Regions from separate parts of the Exiguobacterium sp. HSB13 genome, predicted to be linked through region 3. Evidence: riboswitches for the same ligand, from Rfam matches in the RefSeq annotation. Region 3 holds a riboswitch; each other region holds the start of a gene.

Region 1 (4,291 bases), on a different contig from region 3:
TTGCGGATGACCATGTACTCCGCCGCCGGCGTTGATGACGGAATCGATACCGAAGTCCTGTACGAGTTGAGCGACGAGTCCGGGATGAATACCGGCTGAAGGAACCGGGAAGATCGATTTCGTCTGACCGAGACGGGTCGCTTCGACCGTGATGCCACGAGCGACATCCTTTGGCAAAGCGACATTGCCGTAAGGAGACGGGAATAGCGTCAAGTCTGCTCCAGCAGCACGTGGTAATGTGCCAAGTAAGACAGGAGCTGCGACTCCGTGATTCGGGCTAGCGATCAACGCACCGCTATATGCCGGATGATTGAAGATCGGAACGTTGATCTCCGGATCACGTGCCAGTTCACGTAAGACGTCGAGTCCGTAAGTGAAGGTATTCAACAAGAAAGCAGTCGCTCCAGCATCAATCAACCGTTTGGCCTGATCCTTGAGCGTAAAGACGGGACCACTAAGTGTGATCGCATACAACGCGCGTTTACCAGTCTGGTGGAAGTGAGCATCGATGACCTCTCGTCCGATCCGTGCCCGATCAATCGTCGGTGTCAACGGATTGTCGTATAGGATCTCATCATCTTTGACAAGATCGATCCCACCAGCGAGTTGTCCTTCAAGTTGATCACGAAGGAATGATAGATCGCGTCCGATGACCCCTTTGAAGATACTCATTAACAACGGTCGATCTTCGACACCGATTAAGGAACGGACCCCTTCGATACCGAACTTCGCACCTGGAAAATCTGGTGTGAACGTGTCCGGTAACAGAAGTTCCGTTAATTTGATTTCACCGTCGAGTGAAAGTTTCCCGAAGACGGTCGTCAGAATCGCAGAAAAGTCGCGCGACACGTTATGTTCCGGATAACGAATCGTGATATATCCTTTTCCATCGCGCTCTTCCGTATGTACGACCTCCCCTTTGAACGAGGCGAGTTGTTGTTGCTCGAGATGATTCAGTTCCGTCCAAGAACCGACCGTCAAACCAAGCGCGAGTTGTTCAGCGCGTTGCTCGAGTCGATTGCGGGCAGTCAATTGATAAGTAGCAGTGATATAACCCATGTCTTTCCTCCTTCAACAAAAAAATGGTCTCTCGTCAGCGACAAGAGACCATGAATGATTCGAACGTGGACTCTTATCTGTCAGCTTTAGTAGCTGCAAGAATTAGCACCGTGCCAAAAGGTCGGTTGCTGCGACATCGTAGGGCTTGTCCCTCCGTCTGCTCTTGATAAGAATTGGATGAAATTGTGAAATCTAATTGCAATTTTTACATGAGAATCGTCACTTGTCAAACTATTTTTAGAAAATTTATTTTTTTGAAAATACTCTTTCTATAGATGGCATGAAAACGATATCGATTTCTGCTTGATTTCGATTTGACAGCGAGGAAGTCGATTGCGTAAGATTCAAATCAATATCACACACGACAACTACATACGACTCTTATCGCGAGTTGGCAGAGGGAATTGGCCCGATGACGCCGCAGCAACCGACCACTAGGCACGGTGCTACATCCAACAGACGTTTCGTCTGAGAGATAAGAGGACGCAGTGACTTTCCTGCGCCTCTTTTCGATGACGAAAAGAGGCGCTTTTTCGTGTATTACATTAGGGGGAAACTGAGATGACATACAAAGCATTCACAGAACAGGACGCGATTGAACGGGTCCGCTCATTAGGACTGATCGGCGACGGAGCCGTCGAAGCAGAAGAGATTGGCGATGGGAACCTTAACCTCGTCTTCCGAATTCGAGAAGGTGAACATCGATTGATTCTAAAACAAGCACTCCCGTACGCAAAAGTCGTCGGTGAGAGCTGGCCGTTATCGCTTGAGCGGGCGTGGATTGAGCAATCCGCACTCCGTGAATTCGCCCGGCATGCCGTGCCGTTCGTACCACGTGTTTTTCATGCTAGTCACGAAGAGGCGTATACGGTCATGGAAGATCTTTCACATCTGACGATCGTTCGGACTGGACTGCTCGCGGGTGAACAGTATCCGTTGCTTGCGGAACATATCGGTTCTTATCTCGCTCGGACTTTATTCCATACATCGGACTTTGCGCTTGGTCCGGTTGAAAAGAAACGTGTTGCCCGAACGTACTACAATCCAGATTTGTGCGATATCACAGAAAAACTGATCTTCACAGATCCGTTTCATGACGCGGAGACGAACGAGATTGAAGCCGGACTGGAGGAAGAAGTGGCACGTCTTTGGGCAGACGATGAGTTAAAACGCGAAGTCGCAAAACTCGAAGCGCTCTTCATCACGAAAGGGGATGCGTTGCTACACGGCGATCTACATACAGGAAGCATCTTCGCTTCGGCGACGGAAACGAAAGTCATCGATCCAGAATTCGCCTTCTATGGTCCATTCGGATTCGATGTCGGGCAATTCATCGCCCATCTTTTCTTCGCGGCATATCCAGATTACCCTACACGACGTGACGCAAGAATCAAGGACATCGATACGTTCTGGCTGACGTTTGCTTCAACGTTCCGTGCCTTATGGGAACGGGAAGCCGTCGAACCATTCCAGGCATCGGGACTTGTTGATGATGTACTGAGTACGATCTTACAGGATGCCCTTGGATTCGCCGGTTGCGAATTGATTCGGCGGACGATCGGTCTCGCACCAGTCGCTGATTTAGAATCAATCGATTCAACGACGGAACGCTTAGAGCGAAAACGTCACGCCCTCCGTCTAGGAGCAGCGTTAATCAAACGTCGGACAGAATGCCGGACATTTGATGATTTACGAAACTTTGACGTAACGGAGGAGTTAAGCCGATGAGTGCATTTGTTCAAAGTATCCGTTACGAAGACCGTGTCTTGACGATTCTTGATCAGACACGTCTACCGCAGGAAGAACACTATGAAGTCATTACTGATCTTGCGCAAGCAGTTGAGGCAATCAAACAATTGCGTGTCCGGGGCGCACCTGCGATCAGCCTATTCGGTGGATTCGTACTCGTTCAGGAAGCGTACCGGTTTGAAGCAGAACTGTCGATCTATAAGCAAGCTTTGCTTGAGACATCAGCGACGTTACTCGCGACACGACCGACGGCCGTCAACTTACGAAATGTCCTCGATCAATTGAATCCAATCATTCAAGACGGAACGTCGGTAGAAGAGATCCGTGAACGGTTGGAAAAACGGACGGTCGCCTTATACGACCAGGATGCGCAGACGTCACGTCAAATCGGGATTCATGCACTGGAATTGTTCCAGTCAGGCGACCGGATCCTAACGATTTGTAATGCTGGGTCGATTGCGACCGCTGCTTATGGAACGGCACTTGCGCCGTTCTACATCGCAAAAGAACGTGGCATCGAATTATCTGTTTTTGCGAGTGAGACGCGACCGTTACTGCAGGGAGCACGATTGACGACATGGGAGCTACAACGTGCCGGCATCGATGTCACGTTAATTACGGACAACATGGTCGCCCATACGCTGAAAGAAAAACAGATCGATGCGATCATCGTCGGTGCCGACCGGATTACACGAAACGGAGATACCGCGAATAAGATCGGGACGTTCCAATTGGCATTGCTCGCTCAAGCTTTTGGTATTCCGTTTTACGTCGCAGCACCGCTCTCGACGTTCGACTTCTCGCTCGTTTCCGGAGACGCGATCGAAATCGAAGAGCGTGATCCGCAAGAAGTGACGACTGTCCAAGGTGTCGCGACAGCACCAGCGGGAGTCGCCGTCTTCAACCCGGCGTTTGATGTCACACCACACACCTTAATCACAGGCATCATCACCGAACTTGGTGTCATCACTCAACCGAATGAAGAAACGATTGAACAATTAACAGGGCTTCAACCCCTCGGATAAGGAGATATGTCATGAAAAAACTAGCTTACGCAGTCCTAGCACCGGCACTGTTACTAGCGGCTTGTGCGAATGGAGAAGCCACGACGACAAAAGTCGTCAAGGATGTACCAAAAGGGGTTCAATCGGACGTCAAGATCGCTGTCATCCGCAACCTGGCATCGGACGACCATACGAAACAATTCCTTGATGGCGCACGAAGTGAAGGCGAAGCGCTTGGCTTTAAAGTCAGCACGTTCATTTCGGAAGGTAACGACGTCAAGTTCAAGGAGCTTGTCGCGCAAGCGATTCAGCAAGATTATGATGGGCTCATCATCTCGCATGGTAAGGAAGACTACGCCTATGACATGATCAAACCAGCGGTCGACAAAGGGCTGAAGGTCGTGACGTTCGATACGGTCACGAAGAAAAAAGGAACGGCGTTAAAAGGTGTGACGGAAACATTCCAAAACGATCATCAA
Region 2 (4,291 bases), on a different contig from region 3:
CTCAATCCTTACATCAACACAAGTAAACCCGATATGAGCCTGACGCAAAAAGCAATCGACCGGGCGAAAATCTATACCGTCAAACAGACGACGTCCTTCTTTTCGAGTCCAACCAGTCCAAAAGGCAGCGGACTCGTTGAGCAAGGCAAACGTGTTTATCCGCGTCACCGTGTCGGAAACTTCTATGTCATCCAGTCCGGCTGGACACCTGTTTATCTTCCAGTCTCAGCTGTGACGATCACGTCCGATAAACGGGTCGTTCAAAAGAATAATACGCGTGGTGAAAAGCTGATCCAAGCAGCCGTTCAACATATCGGCACACCATACACATGGGGTTCACAAGATGCCGTGAACGGTGGTTTTGACTGTTCCGGTTTGATTCACTATGCGACAAACAAGGCTGGAAAATACGGTGGTCGGACAAACGTTCGTGGCTATTGGTACGGTGCGTTCTTTACGAATCGTCGGACGAGTATCTCAAGCGGGAAACGCTCGGATATCGTTTTCTTCCAGAACACCTACACGGATGGTCCATCGCATATCGGGATCATGCTCGATAGCGAACACTTCATCCATGCGGGCGGTTCACAGCTTCAAATCAACTCGATTTACGAACCACGTTGGCAGGAGCATTTCCTCGGCTTCAAATCGATGTAATAAAAAAGACGAATCCGTCGACATCGACGGGTTCGTCTCTTCTTATCACAACACGTCAGAATGTCATCTCGACGTATTTCGTCACTTGTCGATCCATCAAGTATAACTCGATCTGTTCACGGTAAGCTTTATAGTGGTCGGATGCGATATGCGCTTCAAGCGCCTCTTCATCCCGATACACTTCATACAGCATGAATTGATGCTCATCCTCGATCGATTGGTGCAAGGAATAGCGCAAGCATCCTTCCTCTTTTTGTGCGGCATGATAAACCGTTTCTAAAATCGGAAAGACTTGATCCGCGAGTCCTGCTTTAATTGTAAGTACAGCGTTGACGACGATTTCTCCCATGTTTCATTATCCCCTTTCGTGATTACCTGTATCTGTACCCATTTTCACGAAAAGACACACGTCAAAGGAGCCTGAAGATGCAAACTCAACTTTTTGAAGCACTTGAACAATTCGAACCCACGATGATCGCGTTACGTCGTGATTTTCATCGACATCCGGAACTCTCTTTCCAGGAAGTCCGCACACCAGAACGGATTGCAAACTTTTATGCGGAGCAGGGCATCCCTCACGAAACAGCCGTCGGAGGTCGTGGTGTCGTCGCGACGATCGAAGGCAAACAACCTGGTCCGACGATTGCTGTTCGTGCGGATTTTGATGCCTTACCGCTTCAAGAAGAGACGACGCTTGCCTTCCGGTCGATTCACCCTGGTGTCATGCATGCATGTGGACACGATGGGCATACGGCGATGGTGATGGCCCTTGCTGCTACACTCTATCCATTACGGAATCAATTGCAAGGAACGATTCGAATCATCCACCAGCATGGTGAAGAGGTCTTTCCCGGTGGCGCGATCCAAATGATTGAAGCCGGTGTCCTCGAAGGCGTCGATGCGATCTTCGCGACACATCTCGAAAATGATTTACCGGTCGGTACGATCGGTTTTCGAGAAGGACATACATTATGCGCGATCGATGAATTCGAAATCATCGTTCACGGTCAAGGTGGGCATGCCCATGCACCGCACAAAACAAAAGATGCGCTTGTCGCCGGTGCACAACTGGTCTGTAACCTCCAACACCTTGTCAGTCGACGGGTCGATCCGTTCGAACCCGCTGTCCTTGCGATCGGGTCCTTCCATGCGGGAACGGCTCCGAACATCGTCACAGGTGAAGCACGCATCGTCGGGGAGATTCGGACGTTCAACGAGACACTACGACATCAGCTCCGACAAGAAGTCGACCTTATCGCCAAAACAACGTGTGCCGGCATCGGTGCCACCTATTCGATTGACTTCACGACGGGTTACCCGGCGCTTTGGAATCATCCGGACGAGACAAAACTCGTTCAGGAAGCCGCTTCTTTCTTACCGGAAGCATCTGTCCGGTCACTCACACCGATGATGGCGGCGGATGACTTCGCACATTACTTAACGCACGTACCGGGTAGTTATTTCTTCACCGGCTCCGGATATACGGACGGTCGCGTCAATCATCCACAACATCATCCGCAGTACGAGATCAACGAACAGGCGTTGTTGGTTGGTGCGAAAACACTCGGAGCGACCGTTTTACGTGCCTTGAAACCTAAGGATTGACTTTATTTCTTTGTGAATGGTATCATCACAACAATGATAACGAATGACATCAACTTCATATACCCTTATCAAGAGTGGACCGAGAGATCTGGATCGATGACGTCCCAGCAACCTGCGCATAGCAAGGTGCTACGACCAGCAAAGCGAAAGCTTTGGTTGATAAAAAGCGGCGACTCCTTTTGCAACCAAGCGAAGGAGTCGTTTTCGTTTTTCTCGCTGTCAGACATACAATGGGAATTTCCCACGGAGAGGAAGATACGGATGGAAAAAGCAACATTTGCAGGTGGATGTTTTTGGTGTATGGTGACACCGTTTGAAGAATTACCAGGAATCGAGGGAATCGTATCAGGTTACATGGGTGGACACGTCGATCACCCGACATACGAGCAAGTTAAAACAGGAACGACAGGACATCTCGAAGTCGTTCAAATCACGTTTGATCCGAGTCTGTTCCCGTACGAGCGTCTGCTCGAACTCTACTGGCCACAAACGGATCCGACGGATGCAGACGGTCAGTTCCAAGATCGCGGCACGCAGTACGCACCAGCAATCTTCTATCATACGGATGCTCAGCATGAAGCAGCGATCGCTTCTCGTGACGCTCTTGTTGCAAGCAATCGTTTCAAACAACCGATCGTGACGCGGATCGATGCCGCTTCTGAGTTTTATCCAGCGGAAGAGTACCATCAAGACTTCCATAAGAAAAATCCAGAACACTATAAAAAAGATCGTGCTGCTTCTGGTCGCGATGCCTTCATCGAGCAAGAATGGAAAGATACGACGACGGTCTAATCACCTCGAACCATACACAGTAGCTGAGACTGATTTCAAGCATCTCGTTCTTCCCCTACTTTTCAGTAGAAAGTGGAGGATGACCGAGATGTCATTGGAGTCAGTTTTTTGTATGTAAACCAACTGCTTTGTCCTTTGCGTCACCCTTGCATAAATTTGCAATCGTTTACAAATGAAGTCTTTTGTTTTACGGTTAACAAAAATTAACCGGTTAAAAAGGAGATGATTGGATGGAACAAAAAGCGATTCATATACTGAACAGCTATGAACAATTGAAGGTGATCAGTGATCCATTACGAACAAAAATTCTTATGTTTCTCGTCGAAAAACCGCATACGGTGCATCAGTTAGCCCACTTGCTGACGTTATCCCGCGCGAAGGTCCTTTATCATGTACGGGAACTTGAAAAGCATGACTTAATTCGCCTCGTCCGGACAGAAGAACAGGGCGGCAACTTGTTGAAATATTACCAAGCGATTGCCCGAGGATACATTCCTGCTGATCACCTTCTGAACTTCGTCGAGACAAAAGAGGCGACTCGGCAGTCGTATCTTGAGGTACTCGACCGGGCAAAGACACGCGTCCTTACGGCTCCGACAGCTGCTTTTGCTCCCGTATCTTCGAACGTTGAGGACTGGATGAGCTTATCGCTTCAAAAGGAACTAACGATTTCTGAAGCCGACTTTCAGCGATTTGCTACAAAATATCGTGCTTTATTAGACGAGTTCACACAGTCTCCACCTGACGAAAAAGATCAAAAGCACTTTTACATCATGACGACTGCTTTTGCAATTGATGAACCACTGTTTGAGAATGACGAGGTTTAAATCGGAGGTGCCCCATGCTACCTGTTGAAATGGATATGCAACACTCGCTGTTTAAAAATCGATCCTTTTTATTTTTATGGGGGTCCGGTATGTGCTCTGCCCTTTCGTTATCGATGTATCTGTTTGTTGAACAATGGTATGTCATCCATACGTTAAACCAAGCGTCCTATCTCGGATTCGTTCTCATGGCTACCTTGTTACCTCGTATTTTTCTCATGTTGTTCGGTGGCGTCTTATCCGATCGCTATAAACGTTCAACGATCATGCGTATCTCAAGCGGTCTACGGATCAGTTTTATTCTTTGTCTCCTCGTGTTACTTCATACCGATCAGCTTACATTACTGACGATTTTAGGATTCGCCTTGCTGTTTGGTAGTGTGGATGCATTCTTTTCGCCGGCGAATGCTTCC
Region 3 (4,291 bases):
TCTGCGAATTGATCGTCCGGTGCATAAAAACAAGCCAAGTTCACACGTGGCAGTTTTTTTCGTTCCTCGTCATGTACGACGATCTCTTCTTCGATTTCCCGGTACTGTGCATAGGTCAGTTCACCGATACGAACAGTATCTTCCGTACTTTGACCAAACGGCAACGTACCGAGTGGCGCATCAGGTCGGAAACGATCGAACGCACTTGCAAAGACTTGTTTGACGCCTCCGAGTTGTTTTGAAGGGTGCCAATCAAACAACGGTGAAATGAACGACAGACTGGCGACCGGTAATTCATATTCTTGCAACAGACGATTGACGACGAGTGCGCCCATGCTACAGGCGACGATATGAATCGGTAGCTTGCGTTTCCCGGCTTCACGTAATGCTTCTTTTAACAGTTGACCATGTTCTTCAAACGAGATGCGACGTGGTGCGTCGACGAGCAATACTTCATACTCTCGTTCGAGTACCCGAATCAAAGCTTCACTCGGACGGGCACGCAGTTGTAACGGATAGACTAATACGATGATTCCTGTTGGTTGTTCAACCACAAACTCACCTCTTCACTTCATACTTCCTTTTCACGATACCTTATTTCAAACGCAATCGAAACCGTCCCAAGACGGATTTCACGAGGCGACATGGCGAAGACGAATGACAGATTCTACTTGCCCAAAGACTTCTTCCGTCATCTCACTCAGTTCTTCAAAACCAAATGAGGTCAAGAACTGACGTGCTTTATAGTTACGTGCTTCCACGTAGACTTCGAGTGGGACGGCTCCTTGTCGTTCGAGTTCACGGATCAGACGTCGCCCGATACCATTTTGCTGATATTTCGGTAAGACGTACAGACGAACGATCTCCCACGTTCCCTCAACATCAACAGCATGAATGAAACCGACGATCTCCTCGTCGATGATTCCGACATAAAAATACTCTCCCCGTGCTTCTTCCGCCGTCCGGATCGCACGAACGACTTCTTCTTGCGGATACGCCTCCTGCACGAAATGCGCTTTCGAACGTTCGGAATAGATTTCTGCATACGTATCCAACCAAGATGTGACGGCAATGTCATGAATACGTCCTGCATCAGCTGGAATAGCTTCGCGTATTTCCATAATCGGAACCCCCCTTTATATTCATACGAATCGACTCATGTACTTTTACCCTCTTCTAGAAAAAACATTCGTTTCCTGCAAAGTTCCCCGTAAACAAAAAAAGTCCGAAAACCCGCGTAGGGTTCTCGGACTTTTTGATTATGCGAAACGTTTTGCTTGTTCTTCAAGAACTGCTGCTTTATCTGTTTGCTCCCATGGAAGCTCAACATCTGTACGACCGAAGTGACCGTATGCAGCTGTTTGACGATAGATCGGACGACGGAGATCAAGCATGTTGATGATTCCAGCCGGACGAAGATCGAAGTTTTCAGCAACCAATTCGACGAGTTGCGCTTCAGGAAGTTTTCCTGTACCGAATGTATCAACCGCGATTGATACTGGGTGCGCGACACCGATTGCGTACGCAAGTTGAACTTCTGCTTTGTCTGCAAGACCTGCAGCAACGAGGTTCTTCGCGACGTAACGTGCTGCGTATGCAGCTGAACGGTCGACTTTCGTTGGATCTTTACCTGAGAATGCTCCACCGCCGTGGCGTGCGTATCCACCATACGTATCAACGATGATCTTACGACCAGTCAATCCAGCATCTCCTTGTGGTCCGCCGATAACGAAACGACCAGTTGGGTTGATGAAGAATTTCGTTGCTGCGTCGATGTATTCAGCCGGGATGACCGGTGTGATGACGTGTTCTTTCAAGTCAGCTTGGATTTGCTCAAGCGTGACTTCTTCTGCGTGTTGTGTCGAGATGACGATTGTATCGACACGAACCGGCTCGTTGTTCTCGTTGTATTCGACCGTGACTTGTGTTTTTCCGTCCGGACGAAGGTAGTCGAGTTGACCGTTTTTACGCACTTCTGCCAAACGGCGTGCGAGACGGTGTGAAAGCGAGATTGGAAGTGGCATGAGTTCTGGTGTTTCTTTCGTTGCGTAACCGAACATGAGACCTTGGTCTCCTGCACCGATAGCATCGATTTCTGCATCAGACATGCTACCTTCACGTGCTTCAAGCGCTTGGTCGACACCAAGAGCGATGTCTGCTGATTGCTCATCGATTGATGTCAATACAGCACACGTGTCCGCGTCGAAACCGTATTTCGCGCGTGTGTAGCCAATTTCACGAATTGTCTCACGAACGACTTTTGGAATGTCGACGTAAGTTGATGTCGTGATCTCACCTGCAACGAGAACAAGACCTGTCGTGACAGAAGTTTCTGCCGCAACACGTGCGTTTGGATCCGCTGCGAGGATTGCATCAAGAATTGAATCCGAAATTTGGTCACAGATTTTATCTGGATGACCTTCAGTGACTGACTCCGACGTGAAAAGTCGGCGATTAAGGTTTGTCATGTATGACCCTCCCAAAAAAGAATTTGACGGTGTACTCATTTCCCCTAGTTGAGTGGGACGGTAAAATGAAAAAAACCTTTCCAAGTCCAAAAAATGGTCAGGGAAAGGTTGTGCGTTCTTCCTTTACCCTCTTATCGTTCGAAGTGTTTACTTCGCTTCAGGAGAGCACCTTTTCCCTCATTAATATGTGAATTAATGTAGGACGGTTGCCGGGTTTCTTCGGGCCTTGTTCCCTCCACCTGCTCAGAATAAGAGTATCCGTTACGAATTACATGATATAAAGTTGTACCTACTCTGTCAAGCAAGGTTTCAAATTCTAGTCGAAACTTTTTGAAAGAGATGTTAAACTGTTAATGCTGAAAGCGTTTCCAGATAAATAGAAATCAGCACCAGAAAATGATTGCTCTCTCTTTAGTATGTCATATATAATAAATGTGTCATACTAAATACAGTGAGCCAAAACCAACGTAGGGGAAAGGTGGGGTCAGGATGCCGATGACGGTCCTGAATATCGAAGAACTACTCAAGAAAGAGCATGTGTTCAAACAACTATCTGTTGCTGAACTTGTCGAACATGCGATTCGAAACGAAGAAGGTGTCCTTGCTGAGAACGGCGCATTATCTGTAGAAACGGGGAAATTTACAGGTCGTTCACCAAAAGATAAGTTCATCGTCCGTGATTCTTCCTGCGAGTCTCACATTGATTGGGGTCACGTTAACCAACCAATGGATGGAGACAAATTTGAACAATTGTTGCAAAAGGTTCTTCGTTACATGAACGAAGCCGATCAGCTCTACTACACAGAAGCTGCTGCTGGAGCAGATACGCACTTCACCCTTCCGGTCCGTGTGCTCACACAATACGCTTGGCATAACCTGTTTGCCAAACAACTTTTTTTACGCGAGTATCCTGAAGTGGCTGCCTTCGAACCGTTCACGGTCGTCTATGCGCCGCATTTCAAAGCAGATCCTGCCGTTGACGGAACGAACTCCGAGACGTTCATCGCGATGTCGTTCGAACACCGGATCGTCTTGATCGGTGGAACGGAATACGCGGGAGAAATCAAAAAATCAATCTTTTCCGTCATGAACTATCTCTTGCCACAAGAAAATGTCCTTTCGATGCACTGCTCGGCAAACGTCGGACACGAAGGCGACGTCGCCTTGTTCTTCGGTCTATCCGGTACTGGTAAGACCACCCTATCAGCAGACGATAGCCGTCAATTGATTGGTGACGACGAACATGGTTGGTCGCACGACGGTGTCTTTAACATCGAAGGTGGATGTTATGCAAAGACCGTTAACTTATCGCGTGAAAAAGAACCGCAAATCTTTGACGCGATCCGTTTCGGAACCGTCCTTGAAAACGTCATGCTCGACGAAGCCCGTCATCCTGATTACGATGACACATCATTGACGGAAAATACGCGTGCTGCTTATCCGATCACAGCGATTGATAACATCGCTGTTCCGTCACGTGCTGGTCATCCGAAGACGATCGTCTTCTTGACGGCTGATGCGTACGGTGTTTTGCCTCCGATCAGTAAATTGACGAAAGAACAAGCGATGTATCACTTCCTATCAGGATATACATCAAAACTCGCGGGAACAGAACGCGGTGTCACGGAACCGGAAGCAACGTTCTCGACATGCTTTGGTTCACCGTTCCTTCCACTAATGCCTGAAAAATATGCGACGATGCTTGGCGAATTGATTGATCGTCATGGTGTCACTGTTTATCTCGTCAACACAGGTTGGACAGGCGGTGCTTACGGTACAGGTAGCCGCATGAAGCTATCCTATACACGGACGATGGTCAACGC

Evidence for each region. A riboswitch is a leader RNA that binds a small molecule or an ion and turns the genes downstream of it on or off. The one in region 3 is predicted to bind S-adenosylmethionine.
Region 1: it holds a riboswitch for S-adenosylmethionine, as region 3 does, so the genes downstream of both, mtnK (S-methyl-5-thioribose kinase) here and metK (methionine adenosyltransferase) in region 3, are expected to answer to the same signal.
Region 2: it holds a riboswitch for S-adenosylmethionine, as region 3 does, so the genes downstream of both, msrA (peptide-methionine (S)-S-oxide reductase MsrA) here and metK (methionine adenosyltransferase) in region 3, are expected to answer to the same signal.

What each region holds. Positions count from the first base shown of each region.
Region 1 covers NZ_JBUZOM010000002.1:320,426-324,716, forward strand. The annotation lists gene ACZGCQ_RS13395 (2,3-diketo-5-methylthiopentyl-1-phosphate enolase) at 1-1,059, opposite strand, end outside; SAM riboswitch class I at 1,130-1,232, opposite strand; SAM riboswitch class I at 1,438-1,541, shown strand; gene mtnK (S-methyl-5-thioribose kinase) at 1,621-2,787, shown strand; gene mtnA (S-methyl-5-thioribose-1-phosphate isomerase) at 2,784-3,833, shown strand; gene ACZGCQ_RS13410 (sugar ABC transporter substrate-binding protein) at 3,845-4,291, shown strand, end outside.
Region 2 covers NZ_JBUZOM010000002.1:298,819-303,109, reverse strand. The annotation lists gene ACZGCQ_RS13290 (SH3 domain-containing protein) at 1-657, shown strand, start outside; gene ACZGCQ_RS13285 (putative quinol monooxygenase) at 713-1,006, opposite strand; gene ACZGCQ_RS13280 (M20 metallopeptidase family protein) at 1,084-2,262, shown strand; SAM riboswitch class I at 2,325-2,428, shown strand; gene msrA (peptide-methionine (S)-S-oxide reductase MsrA) at 2,524-3,054, shown strand; gene ACZGCQ_RS13270 (ArsR family transcriptional regulator) at 3,285-3,881, shown strand; gene ACZGCQ_RS13265 (MFS transporter) at 3,896-4,291, shown strand, end outside.
Region 3 covers NZ_JBUZOM010000001.1:1,714,177-1,718,467, forward strand. The annotation lists gene ACZGCQ_RS09105 (alpha/beta hydrolase) at 1-554, opposite strand, end outside; gene ACZGCQ_RS09110 (GNAT family N-acetyltransferase) at 633-1,121, opposite strand; gene metK (methionine adenosyltransferase) at 1,260-2,468, opposite strand; SAM riboswitch class I at 2,597-2,723, opposite strand; gene pckA (phosphoenolpyruvate carboxykinase (ATP)) at 2,958-4,291, shown strand, end outside.